2 regions of the Bradyrhizobium sp. SZCCHNR1015 genome follow, and region 2 is predicted to be linked to the other one. Evidence: riboswitches for the same ligand, from Rfam matches in the RefSeq annotation. Region 2 holds a riboswitch; the other holds the start of a gene.
The links. A riboswitch is a leader RNA that binds a small molecule or an ion and turns the genes downstream of it on or off. The one in region 2 is predicted to bind S-adenosylmethionine.

Region 1: linked by a shared signal. The riboswitch ahead of QX128_RS09735 (O-succinylhomoserine sulfhydrylase) and the one ahead of QX128_RS07450 (homoserine O-acetyltransferase) in region 2 are both predicted to bind S-adenosylmethionine.

Annotation. Positions count from the first base shown of each region.
Region 1 is NZ_JAUEYW010000004.1:279,069-289,592, reverse strand. Features, by position in the region: gene QX128_RS09760 (NAD-dependent epimerase/dehydratase family protein) at 1-804, shown strand, start outside; gene apaG (Co2+/Mg2+ efflux protein ApaG) at 1,854-2,249, opposite strand; gene QX128_RS09750 (OpgC domain-containing protein) at 2,573-3,919, shown strand; gene QX128_RS09745 (SGNH/GDSL hydrolase family protein) at 3,919-4,677, shown strand; gene QX128_RS09740 (GDSL-type esterase/lipase family protein) at 4,691-5,851, shown strand; gene QX128_RS09735 (O-succinylhomoserine sulfhydrylase) at 5,985-7,193, opposite strand; SAM riboswitch at 7,272-7,351, opposite strand; gene QX128_RS09730 (2'-deoxycytidine 5'-triphosphate deaminase) at 7,464-8,570, shown strand; gene QX128_RS09725 (MATE family efflux transporter) at 8,699-10,171, shown strand; gene QX128_RS09720 (SRPBCC family protein) at 10,176-10,524, opposite strand, start outside.
Region 2 is NZ_JAUEYW010000003.1:199,310-209,833, forward strand. Features, by position in the region: gene QX128_RS07420 (hypothetical protein) at 1-446, shown strand, start outside; gene QX128_RS07425 (hypothetical protein) at 561-791, shown strand; gene QX128_RS07430 (S8 family serine peptidase) at 843-2,885, shown strand; gene QX128_RS07435 (ATP-grasp domain-containing protein) at 3,076-4,281, opposite strand; gene QX128_RS07440 (GIY-YIG nuclease family protein) at 5,136-5,426, opposite strand; gene metW (methionine biosynthesis protein MetW) at 5,531-6,193, opposite strand; gene QX128_RS07450 (homoserine O-acetyltransferase) at 6,197-7,450, opposite strand; SAM riboswitch at 7,533-7,612, opposite strand; gene QX128_RS07455 (chorismate mutase) at 7,808-8,641, shown strand; gene hisC (histidinol-phosphate transaminase) at 8,679-9,776, shown strand; gene QX128_RS07465 (prephenate/arogenate dehydrogenase family protein) at 9,773-10,524, shown strand, end outside.

The sequences.
Region 1 (10,524 bases), on a different contig from region 2:
GAGATGGCGCTGACCGAAGGTATGCAAGGGTGCGACACGGTCTTTCACGTGGCCGGGCACTTGAGCGAGTGGGACCCTCATACGCTGTTTCGCGAGGCCAATGTTGACGGCACGCGCAAGATGCTGGCCGCCGCCAAGGCGGCTGGCGCATCGACATTTGTCGCCGCCGGAGCCGCCGCGGTGGTGATGGGACGTCCGAAGCCGATGAGGGACGTCAGCGAGGATGCGACGCTGCAAAGGCCGTCCTGGGCGCCCTACATCGCGACCAAGGCGGACGCCGACCAGATGGTGCGGCAGGCCAACACGGCTGCGTTTCGCACGATCGTGGTCCGGCCGCCGCTGATCTGGGGCGAGGGGATGCCGATGCTCGATGCCATGGTCGAAACCGCGAGGGCAGGTCATTTCGCGCTGCCCGACGGCGGTGGACAGCTCATGTCCACGAGCCACGTCGACAATGTCGTCGCATGCCTGCTATTGGCGGCCGAAAAAGGCCGGGGCGGGCAGGCCTACCATGTCACCGACGGGCAGGCCGGCACGCTCAAGCAGGTGATCACCGATCTGCTCGGCACCCGGGACGTTCCCCCCATCCAACGATCCGCACCGTTCGGCATCGCCTGGCGCATGGCGGCCGTCATGGAGACCGTCTGGCGCATGTTTCATCTGCGCTCCAAGCCGCCGATCACGCGCCAGACACTGCGCATGATCGGCCAGGATTTCACGCTCGACATCAGCAAGGTGCGAAGCGACCTCGGCTACACCCCGGTCGTGACCTGGGCCGAAGGCATCGCGCGCATGCGGGGATGATCGAAGGGCGTCGCGCTGGCGGCACGGTGGCCCCGACGGCGCCTCCGAGCGTGATCGCGTTCCCACGATCGCGAGCGGTGGTCGCGGGCGGTGGGCACGGCGCCGTGCACTTGTGCCTCTATCGTCGGGCCTCCAAGTGCCTTTTGCCCGCCCTATGGTCCGGTGCTTCGTCGCTATTAGTTCATCCTGGATCGTGCCGACCGCACTGCCCGTCGCGCTCCTTTGTCGCAGCAACAAACAACTTGTGTCGTCGGGCAAATCACTGGCACATTTCCGCGCGTCTCTGCTGCCGCATGAGGGGCGTTTCGCGACCGTCACGAACCGTTGGCAGTGGGATGCGATGGGCGTGTATTGCCGGAGCGTGGATCAGTCCGCGCGGACGAACGGCGATGCACGCACGGTCAAGTCGCGCGGTCCTGATATCCCGACGCTGATATCAACTCACGCCGGAGCTTTCGCTTCGCGTGGGGATGGTGGCCAGAAAGCACGGCGCACCAGGGAGAACGCGAAGCAGCCGTTAAAACCGATCGCGCAGGGAGGGCCGGGTCGTTCCGGCTGAACCTGTGGTACCTGCCGCCTGCATTCTTTTCGCAGGCGGGCCACGGGCCTCAGCCGAGGCCCGGCCTTCCCTGCGCCCTCTGCTTTGAGAGGGCGAACGAATCGACAAAGCTCGGGCGCGGGATGCGTCGCGAGAACGCGAAGTGCTGTGACGTCAGTCAGAGAGGGGCGGTGTGACGCAATCTCGCTTCGACAGAAATGGTTTCGTCCCCGCCTAGTGCGCAATTGCGCACGTCGCGCGGGGAACCATAACCACAGGGTCTTGTGGTGAAACGGCATCGTCGCTCCAGCCGTCGCCAAACTGCACACTGTGGTTATGGGTCCCGGGTCGGCGCATCCGCCAACGCTGGCGCGTTGTCGGACGCTTGCCCGGGACGACAGCTGAGCAGAAGTCAGCGGGTGTGCCGGGCCGATACGCGATGAACGTTGAAAGCCAAGTACAAAAATGCGGGTGCACGATCGGTCATCAGCCGAACCAAGTGCACGCTCGGCTAATTCAACACCCGCTTGCCGCCGTCCGGGCTGTCGAGCGAAAACGCCGGCACAGCGATGTCGAAGTGCTCGCCGCTCTCGCTCTCCATCTGGTAGGAGCCGGCCATGAAGCCGGACGCGGTGGTGAGCGGCACGCCGGAGGTGTATTCGAAGCGCTCTCCTGGCGCGAGCACCGGCTGCTCGCCGACCACGCCCTCGCCGCGCACCTCCTGCTGCCGGCCGATCCCGTCGGTGATGATCCAGTGGCGGCTGCGCAGCCGCACCGTCTCCTCCCCGCTGTTGGTGATGACGACGGTATAGGACCAGAACCAGCGGCCATCGGCCACCGAAGACTTCTCAGGCAGGAAGTTCGGTTCGACGGTCACTTCGATGTGGCGAGTCACGGCGCGATACATGGTGGCATTGTAGCGGAAACCCGCGCCGGAACCAATCGCGACGCCATCGTGCTTTCAACACAGTTCCGCATTATGGCACCAGAATCGCGGACTCTGTCGGCCGTACGCGCGGTCCGTTCCTTGGACTCGGATCGGGCGCGGCCGGCAGACCCTGGCGGCGATCGACCTGTCCTGCGTCGTGCGATCGCCCACCAGCTGGCCGCCAAGGTCGAAAAACTGGGCACGGCTCAGCTGATAAGTCCTTCATCGCTTGCGCAAAAACTGCGCGGCCCTACATTTCCCCTGCCGGGCCTCGAAGGCTGGCAGCCTTGACGCGGTGCCTGATGACGTCGATTGCCGATCGCCTTGCCGGACCGTCCGCCCCCGCAGCCAGCGCCGCGCCCGCGCCGGCTGCGGAGACCGCCGCCGCGGCGAGCGCGGCTGCACCTGTGGTTGCATCGGCATCAGCATCCGCCGTCGCGGCCGCGCCGGCCGCCACTGCTGCACCCGCCACCACCGCTGCTCCGGCGATCACCTTCCCGGCGGTCGGCGAGCGCGAGCTGCGGCTCGACCTGTTTCGCGGGCTGGCGCTATGGCTGATCTTCATCGACCACCTGCCGCCGAACCTGCTGACCTGGTTCACGATCCGCAACTACGGCTTCTCCGACGCCACCGAGATCTTCATCTTCATCTCCGGCTACACGGCGGCATTCGTCTATGGCCGGGCGATGCAGGATGCCGGCTTCATCGTCGCCACCGCGCGCATCCTGCGCCGCGTCTGGCAGATCTACGTCGCCCATGTCTTCCTGTTCACGATCTTCCTCGCCGAGATCTCCTACGTCGCGACCAGCTTCGAGAACCCGCTCTACACCGAAGAGATGGGGATCATGGATTTTCTCAAGCAGCCGGACGTGACCATCGTGCAGGCGCTGATCCTGCGCTTCCGCCCCGTCAACATGGACGTGCTGCCGCTCTACATCGTGCTGATGCTGTTCCTGCCGCTGATCCTGTGGCTGATGCGCTGGCGTCCGGATGTCACGCTCGGGCTCTCGGTCGTTCTCTACGCACTCACCTGGGAGCTCGATCTCTATCTGACGGCCTATCCGAACGGCTTCTGGGCGTTCAACCCGTTCGCCTGGCAGCTCCTGTTCGTGTTCGGTGCGTGGTGCGCGCTCGGCGGTGCTCATCGCATGTCGCGCATCATCAACTCGCCGATCACGCTCGGGCTCTGCGTCGCCTATCTGGTCGCGGCGTTCTGCGTGACCTTGACCTGGTACATCCCGCAGCTCGGCCATCTGATGCCGCGCCGAATCGAGCAGTGGATGTATCCGATCGACAAGACCGACCTTGACGTGTTGCGCTTCGCGCATTTCCTCGCACTCGCAGCACTCACCGTGCACTATCTGCGCAAGGATTGGCCGCTGTTGAAGTCGCCGTGGCTGCGCCCGCTGATTGTTTGTGGGCAACACTCGCTCGAGATCTTCTGTCTTGGCGTATTTCTGGCGTTTGCGGGCCACTTCGTCCTTGCCGAAGTGTCCGGCGGCGCCATGATGCACGCGGTGATCAGCCTTTGCGGCATCCTCATCATGTGGGGGGTGGCGTCGTTGATTTCGTGGTACAAGCGTGAGGCCGATAAGGGCGCCGCGCGAAAAGGTGCGCGCAGCAACGCCGATCTGGCGGGAGGGGGCTGATGAAGTCCGTCTCGTGGTTAAGGTTTGGTATCGCGGCGCTGGCTGTTTCGCTGGCGGCCTCCGCGCGCGCGGAAGACGCGCCGCAGAACTGCGAGGTGCCGGCCTACCTGCTGACCACCGAGAGCCCGCTCCCGAAGGTTGCAGACGCCGTCAAGAACGGCCGCACACTCGATATTCTCGTCGTCGGAAGCCGCTCGTCCTCGATCGTCAACACCTCCGACGCCAATGCGTACCCCGCCCGTCTGCAGGCTGCGCTGAAGGACAAGCTGCCGGCGGTCGCCGTCAATCTCAGCATCGAGCTGCAGCCCAAGAAGACGGCCGAGGAAGTCGCGGGCAATCTCGTTAAACTGGTGGAAGGAAAAAGGCCTAATTTGGTCATCTGGCAGACCGGCACGGTCGACGCCATGCGGTCGATCGATCCTGATGAGTTCCGGCAGGCGGTCGACGACGGTGTGGCGACGCTGCAGAAAGCAGGAGCTGACGTCGTCTTGATGAATCTGCAATACAGTCCGCGGACGGAAACATTGATCTCCGTGCCGCCCTATGTCGACAACATGCGTGTGGTGGCGCAGCACCGCGACATTCCGCTGTTCGATCGGTTTGCCATCATGCGGCAGTGGAACGAGCAGGGCGATTTCGACCTGTTCAATCCGACGCACGGGGTCGAGCTGGCCAGGCAGGTTCATGACTGCATCGGCCGGGCGCTGTCGAAGTTCATCATCGACGCGGCGCATATCGGGCCGGCGCAGCAGAACTAGGATTATGTCGTTCATGACGTCGAATGAGTGTCACCGCGTATCCGGGACATGGGAGAAGCTTTCGGCCGTTGCGGTCATTGCCATCGCCCTCGCGCTGAGCCCGCAGACGGTACGGGCGCAGAGCGCAGCGCCGGCTGCACCCGCCGCGCTGTCCGATGTGGAGAGCTCCGGTCCGAAGACTCCGCTGATCAGCGAGCTGCGACCTAGCATCGGACACGTCACATTGGCGCAGGCGAACGATCAGGTGCGCGGGCCGATCGCCGCGGTGCGCCCGGCGGCCACGACCGCGCCGCCTGCGGCGACGACCGCGCCGGCCATGACCGACGCACAGCCGCCGGCCGCAGCCGGGCAGGCCGTCGCGGCCACGCCGCCGCAATCGCGCAGCATCACCGAGCGGGCGATCGACAAGGTCAAGCAGGTCGCCAAATCGGCCACCGACATCTTCAACCGCGTGCCATGCCTGGCGCCGAAGGGCGTCGCGAAGAAGAATTTCATTTCGCTGCCGCACGTCGCCAACAAGCTCGCCTCCGGCCTGCCGATCGTGATCGTCGCCTTCGGCTCGTCGTCGACGCAGGGCTATGGCGCGAGCGCGCCGGACTACACCTATCCGAATCGGCTCGCCGCGCAGCTGCGCCGGCAATATCCGATGGTCGACATCAGCGTCATCAATGCCGGCGTCGGCGGCGAGGATGCGCCGGAGATGATGAAGCGGATCGAGACGTCGGTGATCGACCGTCACCCGGATCTCGTGATCTGGCAGGTCGGCACCAATGCCGTGCTGCGCGATCTCGATCCGGCCGAGACCGCCAGGCTGGTCGAGGACGGCGTCGCCAAGATCCAGGCCGCAGCCTCCGATGTCGTGCTGGTCGATCTGCAATATTCGCCGCGCGTGAACGAGCGGCAGGAGAGCGCGGGTCGCATGAACAAGCTGCTCGGCCGCATCGCCGAGCTGCATCACGCCGGCATCTTCCCGCGCTTCGAGGTGATGCGCGACTGGCACGAGCGGCAGGCGATCCCGATGAACGAGTTCGTGATCTCGGACGGCTTGCATATGAGCGATTGGGGTTATGCCTGCTTCGCGCAACTGCTCGGCGACGACATCATCCGCTCGGTTGGCCAGGTCAAGCTCGGCATCAACGCGCCGGCCGAGGTGCCGACCTATCGGCCGATGTGACGCCGCGGGCGTTATCCCGGGGCGCTCGCCGCGCGAGCGAACCCCGGGATCCGGAGGTGATGTGCGGATGAGGAATGACGAGTAGCGCGCAGCGATGAGATCGGTCTACTCGCGACGCTCACTTCGCCATTCGCTACGCCGCGCTGAGGGCGGCGTCGAGATCCTCGATCAGATCGTCGGCATGCTCGAGCCCGGCGGAGAAGCGGATGAAGCCCTCGCTGATGCCGAGCTCGGCGCGCGCGTCCGGCGTCAGCCGCTGATGCGTGGTCGTTGCGGGATGCGTGACCAGCGTCTTGGCGTCGCCGAGATTGTTGGAGATGCGCGCGAGCCTCAATCCGTTGAGCATACGGAACGCCGCCGCCTTGCCGCCCTTCACCTCGAAGCCGACCAGGGTCGAGCCGGCGCGCATCTGCTTCTTGACCGTCGCCGCCTGCGGATGGTCCTCGCGTCCGGGATAGATCAGCCGCGAGATCTTCGGATGCGCGGCGAGAAAATCGGCGACCTTGCCGGCGGTCTCAGTCTGCGCGCGCACGCGCACCGCGAGCGTCTCCAGGCCCTTGAGCAGGACCCAGGCGTTGAACGGCGAGATCGACGGGCCGGTCTGGCGCATGAAGTTGTGGATGTGCTCGGCGATGAAGGCTTCCGACGACAGGATCACGCCGCCGAGGCAGCGGCCCTGGCCGTCGATGTGCTTGGTCGCGGAGTAGACGACGACGTCCGCGCCGAGCGCGAGCGGGCTCTGCCAGATCGGCGTGGCGAACACGTTGTCGACGATCAGCCGCGCGCCATGGGCGTGCGCGATCTCGGCGATCGCGGGAATGTCCATCACGTCGAGCGTCGGATTGGTCGGGCTCTCGAGGAAGAAGCTCTTGGTATTCGGCCTGACCGCCTTCTGCCACTGGTCGAGATCGAGCCCATCGACCAGCGTCGACTCGATACCGTAGCGCGGCAGCAGATCCTCGACCACGTAGCGGCACGAGCCGAACAGCGCCTTGGCCGCGACGACGTGATCGCCGGCCCGCAGGGGGGCCAGGATCGCCGTGGTGACCGCAGCCATGCCGGTTGCGGCCGAGCGGCAGGCCTCGGCGCCCTCGAGCTCGATCATGCGGCGCTCGAACATCGCCGTGGTCGGATTGGAGAAGCGCGAATAGATGAAGCCGGGATCCTCGCCCTTGAAGCGCGCCTCGCACTCCTCGGCCGTGGCGTAGACGAAACCTTGCGTCAGATAGAGCGCTTCGGCGGTCTCGCCGAATTCGGAGCGCAAGGTGCCGGAATGCACCAGCCGGGTTTCGGGACGATACTGGGCGAACGACACCGGCGCCTTCGCGGGGGACTTCGACATGTGACCTCCATCGTGACCACCGCGCTCGGCGCGATGGGCACAAAAAAACCGGCCTGGGAAAACTCCTCAAGGCCGGGATCACATTCGTCCCCGGCCTGTTTAGCGACTTATTTAACGTGGCTGCAAGCCGGCCGGCTCAAATCACCACGGGATAAGTGGTGCTCATAGTCGCAACCGGCCTTTCCGTCAAGCCGGCCATCGGATAACCGGTCAAAAGACCCTATATTGGCTCCACAAGCCGCCGTTCCGGCGCCTGCAAAGGATCAGGCCTTGCCGTTTTCGCTTCCCGCCGACGCCCACGGCATCCTCCCCGATCGCATGATCGTGGCGATGGCGGAGGCCGGCTTGATCATTCCCGAATATGATTTCGTCGAGAGCCAGATCCAGCCGGCGAGCTTGGACCTGCGGCTCGGCGACGTCGCCTACAGGGTGCGCGCGAGCTTTCTGCCGGGGCCGGGATCCACCGTCGCCGAGCGCATCGACGAATTGAAGCTGCACGAGTTCGCGCTCGCCGACGGCGCGGTTCTGGAGACCAACTGCGTCTACATCGTGCCGCTGCTGGAGAGCCTGGCGCTGCCGAAAGACATCGTCGCGGCCGCCAATCCGAAGAGCTCGACCGGGCGGCTCGACGTGTTCACCCGCGTGATTGCCGACGGCACGCGACGCTTCGACATGATCGGCGCCGGCTATCACGGTCCGCTCTACGCCGAGATCAGCCCGAAGACGTTTCCGGTCCTGTTGCGCGAAGGCTCGCGCCTGTCCCAAGTTCGCTTCCGCTATCGCGACGCGGTCCTGTCGGAGGACGAATTGATCGCGCTGCACCAGGCCGAGCGGCTGGTGGATCGCGATGATGCGGATCTCGCCGGCGGTGTCGCTCTGTCCGTCGACCTCTCAGGCAGCAATGCGAACGGCTATGTCGGCTACCGCGCCAAGCGCCATACCGGCGTCGTCGACGTCGACCGCCGTGCCGGCTATCCGGTCGAGGAGTTCTGGGAGCCGATCAAGGCACGGCCCGATGGCAGCCTCATCCTCGATCCCGGCGAGTTCTACATCCTGGCCTCGAAGGAAGCCGTGCAGGTGCCGCCGGACTACGCCGCGGAGATGGTGCCGTTCGATCCGCTGGTCGGCGAATTCCGCGTCCACTATGCCGGCTTCTTCGATCCCGGCTTCGGCTATGCCGGCGCCGGCGGGCAGGGCTCGCGCGCGGTGCTCGAGGTGCGCTCGCGCGAGGTGCCGTTCATCCTCGAGCACGGCCAGATCGTCGGCCGCCTGGTCTACGAGAAGATGCTGGCGCGTCCCAACGCGATGTATGGCAGCCGCATCGGCTCCAACTACCAGGCCCAGGGCCTGAAGCTTTCCAAGCACTTCCGCTTCTAGCCGGCTGCGTCTGCCGCGCACCCCCAATGCGCCTGCCGCACAGGGCGCGCGCCAGCGCCGTGCTAGGAAAGCGAAAGCAATCGAACGATAAGACGGCCGCGACCTGCGCGGCCGAGCGGGGAGCTGAGATGTCCGAGATCGGCCTGGCCGACAATCCGGTCGGCGAGGGGCGTGCATTGCCGCCCCCCGAGAAGCCGATGCGGAATATGCTCGTCGACGGACCCATCCTGCGCACCCTGCTGTCGCTGGCCTGGCCGAACATCATCGCCAACACGGCCGGCACCTGCGTCGTCATTGCCGAGACCTCCTATATCGGCCGGCTCGGCATCGAGGCGCTGGCGGCGATGGCGCTGGTGTTTCCGCTGGTGATCCTGACCATGACGATGTCCGGCGGCGCGATGGGCGGCGGTGTGGCCTCGGCGATCGCACGGGCGCTGGGCGCCGGCGACACCGATCGCGCCTCGACGCTCGCCTCGCATGCGCTGCTGATCGCGCTGCTGTTCGGCGCGACCTTCATGATCGGCATGCTGGTGTTCGGCCCGGCCTTGCTGGAGTTGCTCGGCGGCCGCGGCGCGGTGCTGAGCCATGCCACGGCCTATCTGCAGATCTTCTTCGGCGGCGCGATCCTGCCCTGGCTGATGAACTCGATGGCCGGCATCCTGCGCGGCACCGGCAACATGAAGCTGCCGTCGTTCATGATCCTGAGCTCGGCGATGCTGCAGATCGTGCTGGGCGGCACGCTCAGCCTGGTCCTCGGGCTCGGTATGCGCGGCGTCGCCGCCGGCGCGCTGCTGGCGTTCTGCGTCAGCATCTCGGTGATGGGCTGGTACCTATTTTCGGGGCGCGCGCGCGTCCGGCCGAAGCTGCGCGGCCTCAGGATCAGCGGCGCGATGTTCGCCGACATTCTCAAGGTCGGCGCCGTCGCCTGCTTCTCGCCGCTGCAATCCGTGCTGTCGATCGCGATCTTCACGCATATGCTGGCGTCGTTCGGCACCGCGGTGCTCGCCGGCTACGGCATCGGCGCGCGGCTCGAATTTATGATGACCACGGTCGCCTTCTCCGTCGGCATGGCCTCGGTGCCGATGGTCGGCATGGCGATCGGCGCGCAGCGAATCGCGCGCGCCCGCCGCATCGCCTGGACGGCGGGGCTGGTGTCGTTCGCGTCGGTTGGCGCGCTGTCGACGCTGATCGCGATCGTCCCACAATTGTGGGTCGACATCTTCACCCAGGACGAGAGCGCGCGCGGCGCCGGCCGGCACTATCTGCAGGTCGCCGCGCCGATGTATGCCTTCATCGGCCTGGCGATCTCGATGTACTTCTCTTCGCAGGGCGCAGCCAGGGTGATCGGTCCGGTGCTGGCGCAAACGGTGCGGCTCGTGTTCATCGCCGCAGGTGGCTCTTATCTGTTGAGCCATGCCGCGACCGAGGGCGACTTCTTCATGCTGGCGGCGTCCTCGATGGTGCTGCTCGGCGTGCTGACGCTCGCGAGCGTCATGCTCACGCGGTGGGGGCCGAAGCCGGCCGCGGCGCTGGAGCTGCGCCCGGCCGTGCTGGCGGCCGGACGCGGTCCTGACGCGCACGCGCCGCCGCGTGTCGGCTGAGCCGCTATCCGCGCAGCCTGCCCAACGTGTCCTGCATCGCGCGCGCGCCGAGCTCCATCTGCTGCTCGATATAGGGCGCGATCTCGTGCGGCAGCACGTCGGTGGTCCAGATCACCCGGCAGCGCTCCTCGCCTTCCGCGATGATCTGAAACGACGCACTGTGCTGGCTGATGCGTTCGTTCCTGATGGCGTAGACGAGGCGCCGGCGCTGATCGTTGCAGTCGACCAGCTGCTCGCGCACCACGCTGCCGTTGGCGAAGCTGACAATGCGGACGTCTCCGTCGAGCCTGGTGCCGGTCACGAAGCCGCGCGCCACCCTGGTATGAACGGCGCCGAAATCGCGCACTGCGTCC
Region 2 (10,524 bases):
ACAACCTCGGCATCTTCAGCGCCGGCCCGCAGGCCGCCGCGGCGGCGCAGCCGACCGACATGGAGCTGCAGAGCTTCTGGAGCGTGCTCAAGAAGATCGGCCAGGGCGTCCAGACCGGCCTCGATGTCGGCCACAACCTCGGCATCTTCAGCGCCGGCCCGCAGGCCGCCGCGGCGGCGCAGCCGACCGACATGGAGCTGCAGAGCTTCTGGAGCGTGCTCAAGAAGATCGGCCAGGGCGTCCAGACCGGCCTCGATGTCGGCCACAACCTCGGCATCTTCAGCGCCGGCCCGCAGGCCGCCGCGGCGGCGCAGCCGACCGACATGGAGCTGCAGGGCTTCTGGAGCGTGCTCAAGAAGATCGGACAGGGCGCGCAGACCGGCCTCAACATCGGGCATACGCTCGGCATCTTCGCCACCGGCCAGCCCACCGGCACGATGCACTAGGACGACCGATTGGAAGCAACGATCCGCGACATTCGCAACGCGGATGCAAGCGAGTGAGACGGTGGGCGCACCGAAGGTCCGCCCACCGCCGACCTGACATGGAGGGAGCGAGGCATGGCGGATCCGAACTCGGAGCAGGAATTCATCGTGCAGGGCGAGCCGGTCAAGTCCGGCCAGCTTGCTGATCATCTGAGCCGTGAGCCCGGCGTGAAGCGCATCGGTCAGGTCGCCCCCGACGTCGTCATCCTGTCGATGACGAAGAGCCAGGCCGATCGCCTCCGATCGACTTTCAGCACGATCGTGGTCGAGCCGAACGCTCCACTGAAACCCTTTGGCGCCGGCTGACTCCAGCCGCGCCCCCGACGATGTCACGAGCGAGGATGAAGGAGCCCGCAGATGGCCGCACGAAGCAAACCCGAAATCTCTGATCAGAAGGATGCGGCCGGCACGGCCGTCAACGGCACCGGAGCGCAGCCGGGAGCGGAGCAGCCCTCGGCCGAGGCCGCTGCCGCACCGCAGGCCGCGGCAGCGGCGACCGCCGCATCAGCCCCTGCCGCGCAAGGGACCGGTCGCAGCGACGGCGGCAAGGCGGCGCCAGCGACGAGGCAACCCGGCGCAACGATCTCGCAGCGACGGGCGCAGTACATCCTGGCCCCGCGCCAGCAGACGGGGCTTGCGACCTTCAGCGCCGACTTCATCGTCCAGCAACTGACAAACACTCCCGACATCGACGTGGTGAAGACGATTCAGCCGCCGCGGCTGCTCGGATTCCAGAGCGCCGACCCGGGACAGGCGCCGCTCGGCCCCATGGTGCTGGCCCGCATGACGCCCGACAAGGCCGAATTGCTCAAGGCCCAGGCCGGAGCGCGGCTCGCGGTCGAGCACGATGCGCCGCTCACCTACATGCTCGATCCGACCGTTCCGCAGACTCCGGCGCCGCACCAGCTTCCCAATCCCGGCGTTCTCATTCCCATGGCCGACGGCTTCTCGACGACGATCGAAGTGGTCGGCGAGAGCGGACCGTTGCCCGAGACGGAAGTCTACGTGTTCGGCAGCGTGTGGCCGGTTCAGGGCGTCACCGACGCCAGCGGCCGTGTCACGCTCAAGATTCAGGGCGAAACGCCCGACACCATCCGCTCGATCCTGATCAAGCCGCGGGTCGATTACTGGACCTTCTGGCTCGACCGTCCGCAACTGACCCCCGACAGCGTAAATCGCATTGCCGCGAAGACGCTGGGCGCCTACCTGCGCGGCTTTCCCGGCCAGCAATTGCTGGGATGGGGCCAGCGCGCGATGGGCCTCGATCGTGTTCCCCTCGCCTACAATGGCGCGGGCGTGAAGATCGCGGTGATCGATTCCGGCGCAGCACCAACGCATCGCAATCTGCACGGCGTCACGATCGGTAAGAGCATCGTCGGCAATGATCCCGCGAGCTGGACCATCGATACCATCGGTCACGGCTCGCATTGCGCCGGGATCATCGCCGGCGGCCCGGTCGGCAGCGGCGGCGGCATTCGCGGCTTCGCTCCGGCGGCCGAAATCCATGTCTGCCGGATCTTCCCGGGCGGCCGGTTCAGCGATCTCGTCTCGGCGCTCGACTACTGCATGGAGAACGGCATCGACGTCGCCAATATGAGCCTGGGCGGCGGCGAGCCGTCGCAGATCATCGAGGAGCGGATCCTGCGGGCCAAGCAGATGGGCCTCGCCTGTATCGTCGCTGCGGGAAATTCGTCGGGGCCGGTCCAGTTTCCTGGCTCGACGCCGCATTGCCTGTCGGTCGCCGCGATGGGCAAATGGGGCGAGTTTCCCGAGGACAGCTTCCACGCCCAGCAGGCGCTGGACGGCTTCCGCAGCAGCGACGGATATTTTCCGGCGAAGTTCAGCTGCTTCGGGCCGGAGATCGACGTCTGCGCGCCCGGCGTCGGCATCGTGTCCTCGCTGCCGGCCGATGGATTCGGGGCGTGGGACGGCACCTCGATGGCGACGCCGCATGTCACCGGCCTCGCTGCGCTGGTGCTGGCGCATCATCCCGACTTCAAGGGCCCGTTCGCGACGCGCGACGCGCGACGCGTGGAGCGGCTGTTCCAGATCCTGAAGGAGACGTCGACGCCGCTGCAGTTCGGCGACCCCAATCGTGCGGGAGCCGGGCTGCCGAACGCGATGCGCGCCCTCGGCCTGGAAGCGGCCGTCGCCTCCGCGCCCGCGGCCGATCCCTCGCTCGACGTCCTTCGTCGTCTGCTGGGACTGGCGCGCGGCGAAGCGCAGAACGCCGCGACGTCTCCGACGCTGGCGCCGCAGGCGCCCAATGGCAAGCCCAACGGATCCGGCTCGGTTGCCAGGGGCCCGGCAACGACGACCGGCGAGTGGTCGAGCCCGGCCGCCGGTGATCCCAGTCCGGCGCAGATCCGCGACATGATGCACAAGGTCGGCTTGCTGTAGATTGCCGACGAGGCAGCAGCGACCAAGCCGCATCAGACGTTGTACGACGGGCAGTTTGCGCATGAGCTTCATGCACGAACTGCCCGTCATGTTAGTTGTCATTAGATATGCGACCACCGTGTGAATGAGTTAAGTCCAGAGGGATTGAAGGCGCGCAATCCTCGCCGGATCACCGCGGCGGTCTGCGCTATCAAGCCGCCGCAGCCAGAATCTCTGCCCACGCCTCCGGCGTGACTGCGTAGGGACCAACGGCGCCGCTATGGAATTTGCGCCATAGCGACGGGCGGATCAGCGACGCGCCGAGCGCAGCGATGACGGGAACGAGCGCAAGCGGATCGCCCGCGACTGGCGTCAGTTCCTCGGTTGATCCGGCGTAGTCGCCGCGTGCCGCAATCGCATCGATCGCTTCGCGCAACACCGCGATCCGCGCCCCCGTCTGCTCGGCGGCGCCAAGGATCGCCAGCAGCGTCTGACGGGTCCGCACGCCGGCGGCCCCGGCCGGACATTCCCCAGTCGCAGCACCAATGGCCGCATCGATCATCGCCGCAACGAGATCCACACCCGCAGCGAAGGCGTTGGCAGGTTCGACCAGCCGGGGATTGACATCAATGATGACCGGTCCGCCATCGGCGATGATCACATCCATCGACAGCCCACCGTGCCAATCCAGCAACGCGACCAGCCGCGACAGCATGACCGCCAGACCGGGCAGCACGATGCTCTGCTTCAGCGACGCTCCGCCACCGACGCCCTCGCGCACGCGAAGGCAGGCATGATGCGCAACCAGCCGGCCGCGGTTGGCAACGGCCTGCACCATTGCGAGCGGCCCTGCCACCTGAGCCTGGGCAATCAACGCCGAGCCGTCACCAAGTCCAAGCTCGCGCGCGGCTGCATTGAGCTCGGCGGCGTTTCGCGCCCTGCGGACGCCCGAGCTTGCCGTGCTGACGGGGCGCTTCAGAAAAACGGGATAGGCTGCGACGTCACGGAGATCCTCGATCCGCGAGACCATCGTCGTAGGCGGCTGTGGCACGCTTGCGGCTTCGAGCGTATGAAAGGCCGATATCTTGTCCTGAACCCGCGCGAGACTTTTGAACGGCGGCACGATCGTCGCGACCCGGAGCTGCGGCAATCTTGCCGAGAGCACCGTCACCTGTTCCTGCGTGGGAAACAGCAGATCGACCTTTCGCTCGGCTGCAATGCGTTCTGCCGCGGCGAGCCATCCGAACGGATCGCGTCCGAACCGCGGCACGGCGTGAACAGCCCGCACATGCCGGGTGAAGCGCGACAGGCAGATCCGCGTCGAGGACAGGATCTCGACCTCATGTCCGAGCGCGCCGAGGCGCCCGGCGACCTGACGCGACGTGAGGCCTGATCCTTCCGACAGCAGGACGCGCATCCCAGATCGCCTCACGTTCCTGAAGAGAAGAAGTGTCGGAGATCGCGAAAGGTGGCATCGAACCGCGGCCAAATCAATGTTTGTGCTTGGCTCGCGGTCTCGGCGAGCCTTGAGCCGCGTCCATCAGCGATGATTAATCGCGGCGCATCGGTTCGGAGAGTCCGGGATCGACCTGCCAACGCCGCGTGATGTTGGTGACAGGGAGAATGCACGTGATGTCCGCACGACGGGCAGATCGCGCATGACGCTCATGCACGAATTACCCGTCATGTTAGTTCGTCGCACGAAAGTCCTTGCGCCGTCGGGCAAATCAGGCGCAGATTTCCGCGCGTCCCGCCTCACAGCAAGAGGGGCGTATCGCGGTCGTCACGAACGCTGAGTGTGGGATGCGATGGGCGTGTCGGATTGCGCGTGGGATTGCCCGCGCGGACGAACAATTCCGATGCGCACGGTCAAGTCGCGCGGTCCTGGCATCCCGACGCTGATGTCAAGTTCGTTGTGGTGCTCTGCATCACGCGGACGATGGTGGCCAGAAAGCCCGGCGCACCAGGGAGAACGCGAAGCAGCCGTCAGACCATCGCGCAGGGAGGGCCGGGTGATCTCGGCTGAACCTGTGGTTCCTGCCGCCTGCATTTTTTTCGCAGGCGGGCCATGGGTGCGGCCAGCATCCGGCCTTCCCTGCGCCTCTGCGTTATCCGGAGGCGACGCGTGACGCAAAGCTCGGGCGCGGATGCGCCGCGAGGATAAGGCAGCATGTCTCAGACTAACCGCTCTTTGAAAAGTGGAAACCGCCAACCCCAAGCTCGTCATGGCCGGGCTTGTCCCGGCCATCCACGTCGCTCCGCAAATACGATTTACATTGTGATCGTATCGAAGAGATCGTCCCAATCTGGATTAGTTGCAATGATCAGCCCGACCTTCCAGGCACGTGACCAATGCTTGATGTTGTGCTCGCGCTGGATCGCGCTCTGAATGTCGTCGAAGACTTCGAAGTAAACGAGCCGCTTCAAACCATATCGCTTAGTGACGCCGTCGACGAGGCCAGATCGGTGCTGATACACCCGGCGCACGAGATCACTGGTCACACCGACGTACAGCGTGCCATTCGGACGATTGGTCATGAAATACACGTAGCCGCTCGCCATGTCGTCATACTGCAAGACGTGAATGGCCGGGACAAGCCCGGCCATGACGTGGGGAGAGAGCGAGGACCAAACTTCGGCAGCACCCCGGGGCTGCACTCGGTTCCCTACCGCCGCTCACCCCTGCTCAGCAGAAACACCCCCTGCTCGCCGAACATGTTCCAGAACCACCAAGGCATGGCGACGCGCAGGGGACGGCCGTAACTATCGAGGGCGACGGCGCGCTCCATCTTGACGCCGATCTCGTCGCAGAGCTGCACGAAGTCCTTGATGGTGCAGAAATGAATGTTCGGCGTGTCGTACCAGGTGAAGGGCAGATTGTCGGTGCGTGGCATGTGGCCGCCGACCAGCAGTTGCAGCCGCAGCCGCCAGAAGCCGAAATTCGGGAAGGTGACGATGGCGCGACGGCCGATGCGCAGCAGGTTCTCCAGCACGACCTTGGGCTGCCGCGTCGCCTGCAGGGTCTGCGACAGGATCACGTAGTCGAACGCGTCGTCCGGATAATCGACGAGATCCGTATCGGCGTCGCCCTGCACCACCGCGAGCCCCTTGGCGACGCAATGGTTGACGCCCTCGCGGGACAGCTCGATGCCGCGGCCGTCGATGCCGCGGCTTTCCAGCAGTTGCAGCAGATCGCCATCGCCGCAGCCGATGTCGAGCACCTTGGAGCCGCGCTCGACCATGCCGGCGACCAGCAGATGATCAGGCCGATAGGCCAGCACCTCGCCGCCAGTGAAGCCGTTCAGCGGCAGCACACCCTGCATGCTCATGGCTCAGTCTCCCTTCGCATGGGCAAGCCCGCGCGCCTTGCCGGCGGAATCGAGAAACGCGCTGGCGATCTCGAAGAACTCGGGGACATCGAGCAGGAACGCGTCGTGGCCCCGGTCGGTCTCGATCTCGGCGAACGACACCCGCGCGCTGGAGGCGTTGAGCGCATGCACCAGCGCGCGCGACTCCGCAGTCGGAAACAGCCAGTCGCTGGTGAACGACACCACGCAAAAACGGGTCTTGATGCCGCGAAACGCCGCCGCCAGCACGCCGTCATGGTCGCCGGCGATGTCGAAATAATCCATCGCCCGCGTCAGATAGAGATAGGAGTTGGCGTCGAAGCGCTCGACGAAGGACGATCCCTGGTAGCGCAGGTAGCTCTCGACCTGGAAATCGGCGTCGAAGGAGAACGTCGGCAGCTCGCGGTCCTGCATGCGGCGGCCGAACTTGCGATGCAAGGCGGCGTCGGAGAGGTAGGTGATGTGCGCAGCCATGCGCGCCACAGCCAGGCCGCGATGCGGATGCGTGCCCTTGTCGGCGTAACGGCCGTGATCCCAGTCGGGATCGGCCATCACGGCCTGGCGGCCAAGCTCGTGGAAGGCGATGTTCTGCGCCGAGTGGCGCGTCGCGCAGGCGATCGCGAGATTGGCGAACACGCGCTGCGGATAGGCCACCGTCCATTGCAGCGCCTGCATGCCGCCCATCGAGCCGCCGACCACGGCGAACAGCGTGTCGATGCCGAGATGATCGATCAGCATCGCCTGCGCCCGCACCATGTCGGGGATGGTGATGATCGGGAAATCGAGCCCCCACACCTTGCCGGTGGCGGGGTTCAGCGAGGCCGGCCCGGTCGAGCCCATGCAGCCGCCGATCACGTTGGAGCAGATGATGAAATAGCGACTGGGATCGAGCGGGCGGCCGGGACCGACCAGCGTCTCCCACCAGCCGGGCTTGCCGGTGACGGGATGGCGGTTGGCGACGTGCTGGTCGCCGGTCAGCGCGTGGCAGACCAGCACCGCGTTCGACCGGTCGGCATTGAGCTCGCCGTAGGTCTGGTAGGCGATCTGGAACGGCGACAGGTCGACGCCGCAATCGAGCCTGAGCGGCTTGTCGGCGCCGAACTGCGCCACCGGCGAGCTCGGATGATCGACCTCGTGCGAGCGCTCGTCGGGCGCGACCGTGCGCAACGCGGATGTAGGCGTCGCGGATTTGGACGTCGCAGATTTGGACTTCGGCGTCAGACCTGTCATGTCTCTCACCCCAGCCATCCGGCCAGGGCTCCCGAACCACGTGACACATCAGGCCATGAAAAACCCGGCCTGAACTGGGGTTCGGCCGGGATCGATAACGTCCCCGGCCTGTTTAGCGAGTTTTTTAACGTGGCTGCAAGCCGGCCGGCTCAAATGACCACGGAACGGGCAGAAACTAGTCCCGCGGGCGCTATTCGTCAAGGCAAGCTGGGGTTGACCGTTGGTCGGGCGCTCTGCCGCAGGTCAGCCAAGCCTGGATGGCGCAAGGTAAACTTGCTGTTGCGCAGGTCCGCGGCATCGGAGAGAACGGCATCCGTTCCTTTGGCCGCAGGTTTTCCCGTGGCCTCGCGAAGAGTGACACGGACCATGTCGAACCCGCCGCCCGCCCCGCCCTCGCTCGCCGATCTGCGCAAGGAGATCGATGCCATCGATGAGCAGGTCCATCAGTTGCTGATGAACAGGGCCGACATCATCGACCGGCTGATCAAGGTCAAGAAGACCCAGGAGGTCGGCTCGGCGTTCAGGCCCGCGCGCGAGGCCGACATGATGCGCCGCCTGGTGCAGCGCCATCGCGGCATCCTGCCGCTCGACACCGTCGAGGGGATCTGGCGCGTGATCGTCTCGACCTTCACCTATGTGCAGGCGCCGTTCTCGGTTCATGCCGACGTGTCGGTCGGCGAATCCGCGATGCGCGATTCCGCCAGGTTCCATTTCGGATTCGTGGTGCCCTACGTGCCGCATTTCAGCGCGCAAGCCGCGGTCGAGGCTGTGGCGCGCTCGAAGGGCGATCTCGCGCTGGTGTCGACGACCTCCGGCCATACGCCGTGGTGGATCACGCTCGAGCCCGTGGGCGCGCCAAAGATCATCGCGCGGATGCCGTTCATCGAGCGCGCCGACCATCCCGCCGCGCTGCCGGTGTTCGCGGTGTCGCGCGTCGCCGACGATGCGCTGGTGCTCGAGGTCGAGACCTGGAGCATCCGCGTCTCCGGCTGGAATGCGCAGGTGTCGCGGGCGCTGTCGCCGCTCGCCGACGTCATCGCGGTGCCCGATACCGCCTTCGACGGCGCCGCACTGCTGGTATCGATCGAGTCGCCGTCGAACCTCGACAAGATCAGGGCTGCCCTGATCGCGGCGGGCGCCTCGGTACGCTCCGCCGCCCTCGTCGGCGGCCATGCGAAACGCTATACGGTTCCGAGCTGAGACGCCCCGCGCCAGTGATGATTTTCCGGAGTTGACGATGAACCGCCCCGTGCCGAACCCCGGCATCCTCGATATCGCGCCCTATACACCGGGCAAGAGTCCCCAGCCGGAGCCGGGCCGCAAGGTTTTCAAACTGTCGGCCAATGAGACCCCGTTCGGCCCCTCGCCGAGGGCGATCGAGGCATTCAAGAGTGCGGCCACTCACCTGGAAGATTATCCGGAAGGGACTTCACGGGTGCTGCGCCAGGCGATCGGCCGCGCCTACGGCCTCGATCCCGACCGCATCGTCTGCGGCGCCGGCTCCGACGAGATCCTCAATCTGCTGGCACACACCTTTCTCGGCCAAGGCGACGAGGCGATCTCCACCGCCCACGGCTTCCTGGTCTATCCGATCGCGACCATGGCCTGCGGCGCCAGGAACGTGGTTGCCGCGGAGACGGAATATCGCACCGACGTCGACGCCATCCTTGCCGCGGTGACGCCGCGCACCAAGCTGGTCTGGCTCGCCAACCCGAACAACCCGACCGGCACCTACATCCCGTTCGACGAGGTCAAGCGGCTGCGCGCCGGTCTGCCCTCCCATGTCGTGCTGGTGCTCGACGCCGCCTATGCAGACTATGTCTCGCGCAATGACTACGAGTTCGGGCTCGAGCTGGTCGCCACGACGGAGAACACCGTGGTCACCCATACGTTCTCGAAGATCCACGGGCTCGCGGCGCTCCGCGTCGGCTGGATGTTCGGCCCGGCGCATATCGTCGATGCGATCAACCGCATCCGCGGGCCGTTCAACGTTTCCTCACCGGCGATGCTCGCGGCGGTCGCCGCGATCGAGGACACCGCGCATCAGCAGATGTCGAAGACGCACACGGAAACGTGGCGCAACTGGCTGACCGAGGAGATCGGCAAGCTTGGGCTGAAGGTGACGCCGAGTGTCACCAATTTCATCCTGATCCACTTCCCGACCGACAAGGGCAAGACCGCGGTCGAGGCCGACGAATTCCTGACCCGGCGCGGCCTCGTGCTGCGCGCGCTCGCCAACTACAAGCTGCCGAACGCGTTGCGCATGACGATCGGCACCGAGGAGGCCAATCGTCTGGTCGTGGAGGCTCTCAGCGAATTCATGAGGGCGACATGAGCGTCGCGGGGCGATTCGAACGCGTCGCGCTGATCGGCTTCGGCCTGATCGGCGGCTCGATCGCGCGCGCGGCGCGGCTGCAGGGCGTGGCCGGCGAGATCGTCACCACGGCGCGCTCGGAGAAGACGCGCGCGCGTGTCGCCGAGCTCGGCGTCGTCGACCGCGTCGTCGCGAGCAATGAAGAGGCGGTCAAGGACGCCGATCTCGTCATCCTCTGCATTCCCGTCGGCGCCTGCGGTCCGGTTGCGGCCGAGATCGCGCCGCATCTGAAGCCGGGCGCCGTCGTCTCCGACGTTGGCTCGGTGAAAGGCGCGATCGTGCGCGACATGGCGCCGCATCTTCCGGCGAACGTCCACTTCGTGCCGGCCCATCCCGTGGCCGGCACCGAGAATTCCGGGCCCGATTCCGGCTTCGCCGAGCTGTTCATCAACCGCTGGTGCATCCTGACGCCGCCCGACGGCGTCGATGCCGGCGCGATCGATCGTCTGCGTGCATTCTGGACGGCGCTCGGCGCCAAGGTCGAGATCATGACGCCGGACCATCACGACCGCGTGCTCGCGATCACCAGCCACCTACCGCATCTGATCGCCTACACCATCGTCGGCACCGCCGACGAGCTGGCGCAGGTGACCGAGTCCGAGGTGATCAAATTCTCCGCCGGCGGCTTCCGCGACTTCACCCGCATCGCCGCCTCCGATCCGACGATGTGGCGCGACATCTTCCTGAGCAACAAGGATGCCGTGCTCGA